3 regions of the Paenibacillus sp. FSL K6-2524 genome follow, and region 2 is predicted to be linked to each of the others. Evidence: riboswitches for the same ligand, from Rfam matches in the RefSeq annotation. Region 2 holds a riboswitch; each other region holds the start of a gene.
What was found. A riboswitch is a leader RNA that binds a small molecule or an ion and turns the genes downstream of it on or off. The one in region 2 is predicted to bind cyclic di-AMP.
Positions count from the first base shown of each region.

Region 1: it holds a riboswitch for cyclic di-AMP, as region 2 does, so the genes downstream of both, NST85_RS02125 (CAP domain-containing protein) here and NST85_RS00170 (3D domain-containing protein) in region 2, are expected to answer to the same signal.
Region 3: it holds a riboswitch for cyclic di-AMP, as region 2 does, so the genes downstream of both, NST85_RS23650 (TrkH family potassium uptake protein) here and NST85_RS00170 (3D domain-containing protein) in region 2, are expected to answer to the same signal.

Region 1 is NZ_JBBOSP010000001.1:490,620-494,913, reverse strand. It holds gene NST85_RS02130 (LacI family DNA-binding transcriptional regulator) at 620-1,618, opposite strand; gene NST85_RS02125 (CAP domain-containing protein) at 1,813-2,604, opposite strand; cyclic di-AMP (ydaO/yuaA leader) riboswitch at 2,611-2,743, opposite strand; gene NST85_RS02120 (peptidase) at 2,971-4,221, shown strand; gene NST85_RS02115 (site-2 protease family protein) at 4,289-4,294, opposite strand, start outside.
Region 2 is NZ_JBBOSP010000001.1:33,060-37,353, forward strand. It holds gene NST85_RS00160 (HD domain-containing protein) at 1-1,039, shown strand, start outside; gene NST85_RS00165 (TatD family hydrolase) at 1,057-1,824, shown strand; cyclic di-AMP (ydaO/yuaA leader) riboswitch at 2,044-2,256, shown strand; gene NST85_RS00170 (3D domain-containing protein) at 2,514-3,623, shown strand; gene rnmV (ribonuclease M5) at 3,740-4,294, shown strand.
Region 3 is NZ_JBBOSP010000001.1:5,115,052-5,119,345, forward strand. It holds gene NST85_RS23645 (potassium channel family protein) at 1-478, opposite strand, end outside; gene NST85_RS23650 (TrkH family potassium uptake protein) at 496-1,830, opposite strand; cyclic di-AMP (ydaO/yuaA leader) riboswitch at 1,904-2,067, opposite strand; gene NST85_RS23655 (CPBP family intramembrane glutamic endopeptidase) at 2,356-4,080, shown strand; gene uvrC (excinuclease ABC subunit UvrC) at 4,062-4,294, opposite strand, start outside.

The sequences.
Region 1 (4,294 bases), 460 kb from region 2:
ATGTTATGAGCTTATAATAATCATATTCATGATGTTTGACAATACCTTTTTAAAAATAAACTGAGTTTTTCGATTAAATAATAAATTAAAGCGCTTTATCGATGTCATGTATTCTAATTATCGTCTAACAATATAGATCCAATAATACTAAATACGATGATTTAAATATCTTTTTGATGAACTCAACATAATTACATTACATATAACGTTATATTTTTATTAAAACCCAACCTAATTTCATTATCATTGTCTTAATCCATTCTTTTATGTTATGTTATATAACACAATAGTCTTCATCTTTGTTCAATACTCCTTTTTAATACGATTCCGCCTTTTCCTACACAAAAACTGCACTATTTTATAAAAATAGAAGGTGTAAATAATCACAAAATATATGCTTTTAAGTTTAAACGGTTAAACTTACACTTTGTGCAAGCATCCTTTTTTGCATAATAATAAGACATAACCACACACCCTGCGACACCATATTGCGTTCATGAAATGATTATTAATTATACAAATAAAAAAGGAGCCTTCAGGTATACTACAAAAGTAGCAACCTAGAAGACTCCAGATATAAAGCTTATCCCATTTGGCATTATGCTTGAATTCTGTTTATTTATGAAGAGTGCCGTGGCACCCCTGAGGATTCTCTCACAATTAACTTCGGATCAAGTTCCACAGTCGCATTTCGTTTGGACGGATCCTTGATTAAATTCAGCAGGATATTTACGCCCTGCCTCCCGATCTTTTTGAATGGTACACGAATCGTCGTCAATGATGGATGAAACTCATCGGCATATACTTGGTCATCAAATCCAACAATCGATACATCTTGGGGAATTCGGATTCCCTCATTCTTAAATGCATCCATTACACCAATCGCCATAAAATCATCTGCTGCGAAAACCGCAGTAGGTAACGTGCCCGATTCAATCCAACGCCTCGCGACATTGTAACCTGAGGGAATATTGAAATTCCCTTGTTCAATACCAAATGGCTTCAGTCCTGCCTCTTCGAGCGCAAACAAATACCCTTTCTCCCGATCCTCGCTACTTGTGACTAGGCTAGGTCCACTTACGTGAGCAATCTCAGTATGCCCAAGATCGATCAGATGCTTTGTCGCATCATAGCCACCTTTGAAATTGTTTATAATAACTGAAGGGGCCGAAGGAGTACGCTGCTGATTATCCAGGATGACAAAAGGGATTTTTCTCTTCTTAAGTTCCATTATATACATGTCCGGATCTGTTGGAGACAACAAGATCACTCCATCTACCCGATCTTCCTGAAATAAGGAACGGTGGAATGTGTCTTCATGCTGTGAAATAGAAAGCGCCAAGAAATAATCATGCTCCGCTAAGTAATCGTTAATCTCCGTAATTACAGCATCAAGAACAGTATCATGTAATGTGTTCAACATTAGCCCGATAATACCGGTTTTGCCACTTGCCAGGCTTCGAGCAGATGCATTCGGGCGGTAATCCAGGTCTTTCATCGCCTGTAATACTCGTTCCCTATTCTTCGGCCGTACAGATGTCGCATTATTCAATACCCTGGATACCGTAACGACCGACAGACCCGACTTTTTGGCAACATCGAAAATGCTCACTTTCATTAGAAACCGCTCCCGTTTTAACACAATTTACATTAACATACCACATTTTGCGCCACATTTCACATATAACATAGGTATTTACATAGGATTATTATTTATTGTTTTAAAGTGGCTCAAAACGTTAACTTTGTCGTCATTTTTAACACAAAAAAAGCCCGCAGGTATACCTGCAGGCTTCCATTCCAAAGTTATTATTATCCGATAAATTCTTGTACCCACACACCATTATAGTACGCTACACCGATTGTAGTGTAATTAGCACTTAGAATGTTTTTACGGTGACCATCGCTATTCATCCATGCATTCATCACTTCTGCTGGTGTACGTTGCCCTTTGGCAATATTCTCACCAGCCGTACGATATTGAATACCTTGCGCGTTCATCAAATCAAACGGAGATCCAAGAGTCGGCGAATTATGGTCGAAATAATTGTTGTTATACATATCTTTCGCTTTCAGCATCGCGACATTAGTAAGTGCAGAATCGGATTTCAAAGGTTGAAGTCCTACCTTAGCACGTTCTTGGTTCACTAGATCAACCACTTGTGCAGCAAAATCATCCTTCACAGCTTGATCCCCATTATCCGTTCCTGTTCCAGGATTTGATGGTTCTGGTGCTGGTGTACTTGGTTTCACTGGAGTGCTTGGCACTACTGGAGTACTCGGTTCTACTGGAGTACTTGGTTTCACCGGATCACTAGTTTCCGGTTTGCTAGATTCCGGAGTACTAGATTCAGGCTTGCTATTGTCCGGTAATGTAACATCTGGTTGTGAGATAACAGGCTTAATATTAAGTCCTAGCTTATCCAAAAGCTCAGACCAGTTCTGAGTATTAAAATAAAAGCCGTAGCTTTCAATGTTTATCATATTAAAATTCGGAACCTGAGTAGCCACATCTTTCGGAGCAGCCATTGTCGGGCTTGCCGCTAGAACTGGTGCTAGAATAAGAGCTCCGGTGATAACCATATTTTTAAACTTGTACTTCATAAAATAAATCTCTCCCTTTGTAGCCTACGAGGTTAGCTGACGGGTTCGGGTCAAAGTGGATTCCCCTTGTCACATGCTTGCGACTTCACCCCAATAAATGGTTCCCCCGTGCCCGAATGGGCTTCGGCATGATTTTTGGTACGTCCAAATCGTAACATGGATCCCAACTCGAATCACTTCTAAATTAATGTTAATTGATACACATATACCCATAGTAAATATATGAAATCTAAAGAGATTCCCATACAAACTGCAACATTTCACGGGACCTCACCGTCTAGAATTATATAAACAAGCCTATTTGGCTTAAATTAACTTTCCAAGCACCTAGGTTGAATATCTACACAAATAATGGAGGTATGACAAATGAACAAAATGTATAAAGTAATAGCAACAGCATCTATTCTAACGATGGCAGCTATGCCAGTGGCAGCAAATGCACAAAGCATCCCAACCGCTGCACCAGCTCATTACGGACAAATTAGCCTTGGTAACATTCTGAGCCAACTCAAAGTGATTTCAGGTACTATGGGGCAAATTACTGACTTTACAAATGATAAAACCGGCAAGTTCATTACCGTAACAGGTCGTGGTGTTACACCATCCGATCAAAGCGAAATCGTTCTTTCCATCACTAAAGATACTAAAATTATAGATTCTAAAGGTAAACGCGTAGCTCTACAAACGATTATGGATGAGAAGAAAGCCGTTAAAGCATTTTACAGTCCTAGTATCACAAAAAGTATTCCAGCACGCGGAACCGCATTGACACTTATTGTTCAAGACCAAAGCTTCACTGGAATTGACGGTAAGGTAACCGAAGTGCAAGAAAACGGAATTGTTGTAACAGGTAAAGACATCTATAACTCGAACGAGGACACGATGGTATTACACTTTGCCAACAAAGCTGTAATTATTGATCAAAATGGTAAAGCCATCAAAGCCGCTGATATCAAAGTTGGCATGAGTGTCAAAGCATTTTATGGACCTGCTGTAACTATGAGCATTCCAGCTCAATCCACAACCAACTATGTCGTGGTGAATACAGAAGTAGAAGAGTCCGTTCAAGAGGAGGTTGCCGGTACGAACGGTATTATTACAAATGTAGAGGATCACAGAATCACTTTGATCGGAAGCGCAATGAAACAAGGCGGAACCGATTATGTCATGCTTTCCGTTGATGAGAAAACTCAAATCGTTGACGAAGAAGGTAATACATTAACTAAAGATGCATTGAAAGCTGATGTTCGTGTTGATGCTTACTATGGTCCAGTGATGGCACTTAGCTTCCCAGGCCAAACACATGCTGACAAAATCGTCGTTAAGGCAGAAGCAACCAACAAAATTGAGGGTACAATCTCTGCAACAGACGATGTAGCAAAAGACCAAGTATATGTAAATGTAGGTTCTGACAACTCTCGTCAAAACGATGTCATTTTGAATATCTCGGAAGATACTAAAGTGATCTCTATACTTGGTGGTCAAGTAGAATTGAAAGCAGGTATGAAAATTGTTGCCTACCACTCATCCATGATGACTAGATCATTGCCAGGTATCACGAATGCTGAAATTGTAATTATCACTCAAGATGACAGCATGGCAGCTCCTAATCAATAATTGAATCATTAAATAGAACAAGCCGATCTCCCATTTGGGAGTTCGGCTTGTTTTTTTCGAAGATATATCAAAG
Region 2 (4,294 bases):
GCCAAGGGATGAGCGATTGGTTGCTCTTTGTGCGGCATTGCTCCATGATCTTGGGCACGGTCCCTTTTCTCATTCTATAGAACAGGCATTTCAAATGGACCATGAGGATTGGACTTGTAAAATATTGCTCGGAGATAGTGAGGTTGCTTCAGTATTAAGAAGATTGGGTGATGATTTCCCGGCCAAAGTGGCATCCGTCATTCGTAAAGATTATGACAAACCGATCGTTGTTAACTTGGTCTCAAGCCCGCTTGATGCGGATCGAATGGATTATTTGCTCAGGGACGCTTATTTTACGGGTGTAAATTATGGCACCATTGATATGGACCGAATATTACGGATGCTCCGGCCATTTCAAGGTAGGGTTGTTGTGAAGGAATCAGGAATGCATGCGGTGGAAGATTATTTGATGTCCCGTTACCAGATGTATTGGCAGGTTTATTTTCATCCCGTTACCCGTAGTTCAGAGATCATCCTAAGGCAAATTCTTCGCCGAGCTAAGGAATTGTATAAGAGTGGGCATTCCTTCGCTTTTTTACCTGATCCATTGCCAGGCCTATTCAAACGTGAATTAACTGTGCAGGAGTATCTACTATTAGATGAGGCGCTCATTCAAACTGCATTTATGCAATGGAGAAATGAGAAGGATGATTTACTTAGTGATCTTTGTTCCCGATTTATGGACCGTAAATTGTATAAATATGTAGAAACTGAATCCCTTGATAAGGAAATGATAGAAGAAATACGGCACGCTTTTGCAAAAGTGGGACTTAACCCAGATTACGACTTGGAAATTGATTTTCCCACTGATCTGCCGTATGATGTTTTTCGACCTGACGGGAAATTTAGGGAGAAACAAATACTACTCTTGGATCGTCAAGATCAGTTGCGAGAAATTTCTGAGGTATCGGATATTGTTCGGTCAATCAGTGGACTTCATCGGGGTAAATTTCATTTGTACTTTCCGGATAATAAATTGACCCCTGTGTTAGATAAGCTTCCCCAGGAAATTGCGGATTTGTTTCAATTACAGACATAATTAGGAGGATTAGCAGAATGCTATTCGATACTCATACTCATTTGGATGCAATTCAGTTTGATGAAGACCGCGAGGAAACGATTACAAGGGCACTGGAGCAAGGTGTTACTCGAATGATCAATATCGGTTTTAATCGGGAGACGATCCCGACAACAATGAAGCTTGCGGAGGCTCATGACTTCATTTATGCAGCTGTTGGTTGGCATCCACAGGATGCGATTACGATGCAAGAAGGTGACTTGGACTGGATCGCCGAATTATGTGCCCACGAAAAGGTAGTTGCGATCGGCGAAATAGGCCTCGATTATTATTGGGATACTTCACCTAAGGATGTACAACATACGGTACTCCGTAATCAAATTGGACTGGCTCGGAGTTTGGGCATGCCAATCTGCATTCACAACCGGGATGCACATGAAGATGTGGTTCGGATTTTACGTGAAGAGAAGGCAAGTGAGGTTGGCGGAGTGATGCACTCGTTCTCCGGAAGCTGGGAAATTGCTAAAATGTGTCTGGATATGGGGTTTCATTTGTCGTTTGGTGGCCCCATTACGTTTAAAAATGCCAAACAGCCAAAAGAGGTCTTAGCACAGACACCGATGGATCGATTATTGATCGAAACGGACTCCCCATATTTAACACCACACCCATATCGTGGTAAAAGAAATGAGTCTGCACATGTTCGTCTAGTTGCAGAAGCTGCAGCTGAGATAAAAGGCATGTCCTTCGAAGAAATCGCTGAAATAACAACTCAAAATGCGCTGGGACTATTTGGGATTAGATGAATTCGAGAGTAAAAGAGCTGAAAAAGTGAGTAAACGGGAAAGATTAATACTTTTTAACTGTTTAAAGCGAGAATATTACAAAAAATTAACCATATTTTAAAAGAAACGTGGTTGATTGATGCTTTACAACATGCATCGAAACAGGATAGAATCTTTTCAGTAATCGAATTCGGTGTCCATCTGGAAACTAATGGGACGTCTTCGATCACATGTTTCCATGAACCAGTCTCGCTGAATCTCCTTAATGGAGAACGGGGGAACCGATACGTAGATTGATCAGGGTTCGTATACCGATCCTCTCGTAATTGATTTCTTTATGGGTCTTTGGGGTGAATTCGAGGTCATTGCGCCATGAGCGAATGTACTGAGAAAGGGCGGCTCTCTGCGTCCGAATCCGACAGCTAACCTCGTAAGCGTCTCAAGAGAGGCAACTCGTGCATCCTATTACATCATGACATGCGGAAGCCACGAAGGAGTTCCTCTAACTCTTTCTTTAGGCTTCTTTTGTTTTTGAATAAATGTAATAGGCACATCATACTCTTGTTTAACAGGAGGATGACCTATGCCGACCGGACTGGGGCAGGATGCGGAATGCAGTTGTTTATGCATTTCGTACAAATGAATAATAGTCACGTCAAATGTATCTTATATCGACTTAGACGGCGGGGCTATGAAGGAGGAGAGAAGATATGGGCATTTTCCACAAAAAGGAGACCCATGAATCACGCTCATCCAGCATGTCTTACGCAATGCATTGGAAGCCTGAAAATTTACGTCGGATTTCTGTAATTAGCTTGTTCGTGATCGCTGCAGTTGTCACACTGATTGGTTTGAATAGCCAAGACAAGAAGAATGTCGCCTTGGCAAAAGACGGTGAGATGGGATCAGTAGAGACACAGCACTCGCTAATGAATGAGGTGTTGGATGAACACTCCATTTTATTGAATCCGGAGGACAAAGTTTCAAGTCCACTTGCAATTTCCGTTGTGAGAGCCGTTCCCGTAAAGCTTACTGTGGACGGAACAACCAAGACACATTTTACAACTCAGAAAGACGTAGAGGGTGCTATCAAGGAACTAGGTGTTTCCTTGGACCCCATAGATAAAATTACCCCTGCTTTGAGTAGTGAGCTTAAGTCCAATTTGGAGATTCGGATTGTCCGGGTTAACAAGCAACTGGTTCAAACTCAAGAGGCTGTACCATTCACCATCGTGAAGACCTCTGATCCAGATCTGCTTAAGGGGAAGACTAAGGTCATCCAGCAGGGAAGCAAAGGTTTAGTTACCCACAACATAGAGAAAGTATATGAAGACGGAATTTTTGTATCTAAGCAGTGGCTCGGTAAAGAGGTCTCTAAGACCGCTCAACCGAAAGTGATAGCCGTTGGTACAAAGAAACCAACAGCCGTTCTGTCTGCCAGTATCACTCGGACCGGTGATAAGGTTGATATTAGTGGACTAACGACCAAAGGTGGCGTCTCGTTTAAATATAAAAAAGTGCTGAAGAACGTCACTCTTACCGCCTATTCTGCCGAGGAAGACGGTATTGGTACGAAGACAGCTTCCGGTACTCGTGTGAAAGAGGGAAGAACAATTGCTGTAGATAAGAGCGTTGTCCCGATGGGATGGTGGGTCTATATCGAAGGTGTTGGCTTCCGTCGTGCCGAGGATACGGGTGGTGCAATTAAAGGTAATAAAATGGACGTCTATTACGATAGCTTGAAGGCAGCCAATCAATTTGGCCGCAAGAAGGGTCGTACAGTCTATGTCATTGGTCCTACCAAGCCTGAGTTAAACTAGAGATCTAGTTTTACATTGGGTAGGGAATCGGATAATATTATGTTAATAAATAAGCTTAAGTTCAAGAAGAGGATTTATCCTCTTCTTTTTGTTGTGATAAGGAAGGAAGAGAGTACATGATCAAAGAGATCATTGTGGTGGAGGGCCGGGACGATACGGTTGCTGTGAAACGTGCCTTAGAAGCAGATACGATTGAAACCGGTGGCTCTGCAATTAACGAAATGACACTGCGGAAGATAGCCCTAGCACAGGAGCGACGTGGTGTTATTATTTTTACTGACCCTGATCATGCCGGTGAGCGCATCCGCAAAATTGTAGCCAATCGGGTGCCTGGCTGTAAGCATGCCTTCCTGCGGGAAGCAGATGCGACGAAGCGGGGAGATATCGGCGTCGAGAATGCTTCTCCTGAGGTCATACGTGAGGCCCTAGCTAATGTACGCAGTGAAGTCGTTGGTGAAGCCAGTGAAGCGGGAATGACCGACTGGGAGGATTTATTGGCGGCAGGGCTTATTATTCATCCGGAGGCAGCTGCTCGGCGGAGAGTCATGGGTGAAATACTTGGTATTGGATATTGTAATGGGAAACAATTTTATAAGCGGATGACAGTATTTAGAATTAGCCGGGAAGAATTTGCGGCCGCATTAGCTCAATTGGAAGACAAAGGGGTATAA
Region 3 (4,294 bases), 5.1 Mb from region 2:
CAAGACAAGCTGGAACTATCATTTCGACAATACTGTATTCTTTGGATAATTCAATAAAATCCAGTAAATTCGGATTCACAAGCTGGTGAGCAACCCGAATCCCCATATCACGTTCTGGAAAAATCACACGATCCACTCCGAGTCGCTCAAGTGCCCGTCCATGTAAAACAGAGATGGCCTTAGCAACTACGGTTTTGATTCCTAAATCCTTCAATAAGATCGCGGTTAGGATACTCCGCTGAATATCACTACCCATGGCCACGATGCCACAATCAAAATTGCGAACTCCTAACGACTTAAGTACCTCTTCTTCCGTGGTATCTGCCACTACGGCATGCGTAAGACGATTACTGAGTTCATTAACTATTTCTTCGTTATGATCAATCCCGAGAACCTCGTACCCGAGATCCATCAATTCCAATGCGAGGCTAGAACCAAACCGTCCAAGTCCAATCACTACAAACTGCTGCTTTTTCATTTTTTTCGTCAATCCCCTTATCCAATAATCATTTTACCTTCTGGATAGCGATAAAGTTCTTTACCCTTTTTTGGTCCCAGTGCATAAGCTAACGTTAAAGGCCCAAGCCTTCCAGCAAACATGGTGAAGCTAATTATAATTTTACCAATGAGCGTCAGTTTACCTGTAATCCCCATCGATAGCCCTACTGTACCAAATGCGGATGTTGCCTCGAATAGTATACTCAAAAAACTAACATCCTCAGTAGTGGATAATATCATGGAGACAACAATGACGAGAAATAACGACAACATCGTGATCGTCACAGCCTTGAATATTCGTTCTTGTGCCAGACGGTACTTAAACAATACCAGGTCTTCCCGTCCACGGATCATTGAAAGGACAGCACCAACAAGTATAGTGAACGTTGTCGTCTTTATCCCGCCCCCTGTGGAACCAGGTGACGCACCGATGAACATCAGAATGATCATAAAGAACTGTGTTGCTTGTCGTAACGCAGCAATGTCCAGTGTATTTGCTCCCGCCGTACGTGGTGTGACGGACTGGAAGAATGCGCTCCATATCTTTACACCCCAGCTCAGGGGTTCAAGCGTCTTAGGGTTTGTAAATTCAAATATAAAGATCACAAGCGCACCAATTAGGATAAGTGTAGTTGTCATCGTTAATACCACCTTAGAATGAAGCGATAATCTACGGCGGCGACGGAAGTCGATTAAATCGGACATCACGATAAAGCCAATACCACCGGCGACGATTAAGAACATCGTGACGAAATTGACGATAGGATCCCCTACATACATCGTTAAACTCTGATACCCACCAAATAGATCAAAGCCAGCATTATTAAACATTGCAACCGCATGAAAGATACCAAAGTAAATAGCTCGACCCCAAGGCATATCGAAGGCCCAACGAATCGTATAGACTAACGCCGCACAAGACTCAATCACTAACGAATACATCAATACTTTACGGATTAGACGAACAATACCCTCCATTGAGTTTTGATTCATTGCTTCCTGGAGTACCAATCGATCTTTCAATGAAATTTTTCGCTTGAGTGCAAAAGTGAATAAGGTTGCCATAGTCATAAAACCTAAGCCCCCGACCTGAATCAGGAGCATAATTACGACCTGGCCAAAGGTAGTGAAATGGGTTCCCGTATCAACCACGATCAATCCCGTTACACATGTAGCCGAAGTTGCCGTAAAGAGTGCATCAACAAAGGGGAGTGTTTCACCTGTTGTACTCGCAATTGGGAGCATCAATAATAGCGCTCCGACCATAATTATCGCGGCAAATCCGAACACCAATATCCGCGGCGGGGAAAGTTTAAACCATTTAGACAACACATGTTCACCTCATCACGTTAATAAAAAGAACAATAAAAAAAGACACTGGAAATCCAATGCCTTGCGGTGGTTGGGCTCCTGCTGCAAAGGCCTACGAGGTTAGCTGACGGATTCGGGCATGCACAGTTGCCCTATTCACTTCATCACTGGAAATAATTCAATCCAAGATTCGAAGTAAAATTCACCCCTACAGATTGGTTCCCCCATTTTCACATGGAAATTTGGCCAAATATTATTTTCATTTATTTACATTCATTTCAGTCAAATGGATTATAATCTTTATTCTTCCCTATCACAAAGCTTCATTTCCATGAAAAACATTGAAAAAAACCTAAAAGAGGCGAAACGCTGTTCCACGTCATCCCTTCTCCCAGCTTTGCTAAGCCTTACCGATGTTATTGCGGCTTTTCAACATTTCGTTCTCACTTATGGCGAATGTTTTCACCCTGTGTTATCTTTACTGAGACGAATATGAAGCGAATTGATCTAAATTTGAATAAAATTTCATTTTAAAGGGGTTTTATAATGAATGCTGCTGTTAAACCATTCGGACGCAAACTAAAAACGAGTACACTTTGGATATTGGCCTCACTAGGACTCGTTATTTTTGTACTCTTACAAGTTCTCCCTACCACTGTCTCAGAGTCACTTCAAGTCGAGCAAACGAAAAATATCATTTCGAAAGACGAAGCAAAGCAATCTGCTGTAAACTTTATGGAATCAACTCTCGGTATTTCAGGAAACTTAAATGAAACCTTAGTTACATATGAGACCTATTCAGAGGTCTATGGTTATTTATCCAAGGAAAAATTAATGGAATCGTATCTGAAAACTTATGATAAACAGTTCCCTTTGGAATTGTTCCGCGTTCGTTTTGAAAATCCTGATGAAATCCACTCTGCGGTAACAGTAGATGTGCATATGACAACAGGGCAAGTCGTTGGTTTCGAGAAAATTGCTTCCGCTAGCAATTCAACTAAAGATTTGATGCTTGAACTAAGCTCCGAATCATCAACAACTACCTTAATGGCCAAAGCTAGAGAAGGTAATTTAAGTCTGGAAGAAAAAGATGCATTGGCGACCCCTTACCTGAAATCATTTGGATTCACTAAAGATAAATTGATCCTAGCTTCTGGGGAAGAGGAGATCGGGATTCAATATCAACTTCAAGACAACGAAATAGGGAAATCTAAAGGATTCATCGATATCCGCTTCGAGTTTGGAGCAGTCTCTTCAATGGAGACCTATTTCAGCACTCCTGAGTCTCACATCGACTACGTGGATGCTCAGACGAGATTAGCATACTGGCTCACGTTTGGAGGGTATGCTTTATTTACTTTAGTACTTGGTATTCTAGCCATCGTATTCAGCGCCAAGACTCGGCCCCATTCTTCTTTTAAGCGTGGGATATTTCTATCCAGTCTTTACTTTATACTCTCTATAATAGGTGCAATAAATATGCTTCCCTATCTGCAAAAAGAAGGCGTGGACCCGATATTCCTAATCATCGGATTCCTAGTACAAGGTATACTGACCTTGACTATGGCTGCCTCCGTCTACTTCTCACTTGTTGGAGGGGATGGTCTATTAAAGAAGAATGGCCTTAATCTGTGGGCACGTTCTAAGGAACCCGGATATGGGCGTCATGTCCTGAGCTCTATGGCTGATGGTTACGCTTGGGCCTTTATTCTACTTGGTCTACAGTCCATCATATTCGTTATCTTGGATAAAACCATTCATTTCTGGTCAACGTCAGACGCTACACAATCACCTTACAATCTGTTATATCCGTTATTATTTCCTTTACTCGCTTGGGTTGCCGGTATTGGTGAAGAAGCTGTATATCGTCTGTTTGGAATTCCCATGCTCAAAAAGATCGTTCGTAACACATTCGTTGCCAGTCTCATTACAACCATGATCTGGGCTTTCGGACATACATTATATCCAATCTATCCTGTCATAACACGTCCTATTGAATTAGGAGTTATCGGATTATTATTCAGCTTCATCTTCCTGCGTTATGGCTTCATCGCGGCTGTCTTCTCACACGTAATATTTGATAGTATCTTAATGGCACTTAGCCTCATCTTTATGGGAGGATCGATTAACTTGGTGGCAGGATTGTTCTATATTATTCTTCCTGCTATCGTTGCTTATGTGATTTATCTATTCAACCCACCGGGAAAGGAACGAAGAACTCCTTTGATACAAAAAAAGAGAGGAGCCGTTGATTACGACTCCTCATCCTGAAGGGCATTAATAATTTGATTGGCGAGCTTCTCGCCGATCGACAGGGGCCGAAAGTCTTCGACTGAGGCCTCTTTTATTTTTTTAAGTGAGCCAAAATGCTTCAGCAAAAGTTTGCGACGTTTCTCACCAACGCCAGAAATAGCATCCAGACGTGAGGTAACCATCGACTTGGCACGTTGCTCACGGTGAAATGAAATAGCAAACCGGTGTACCT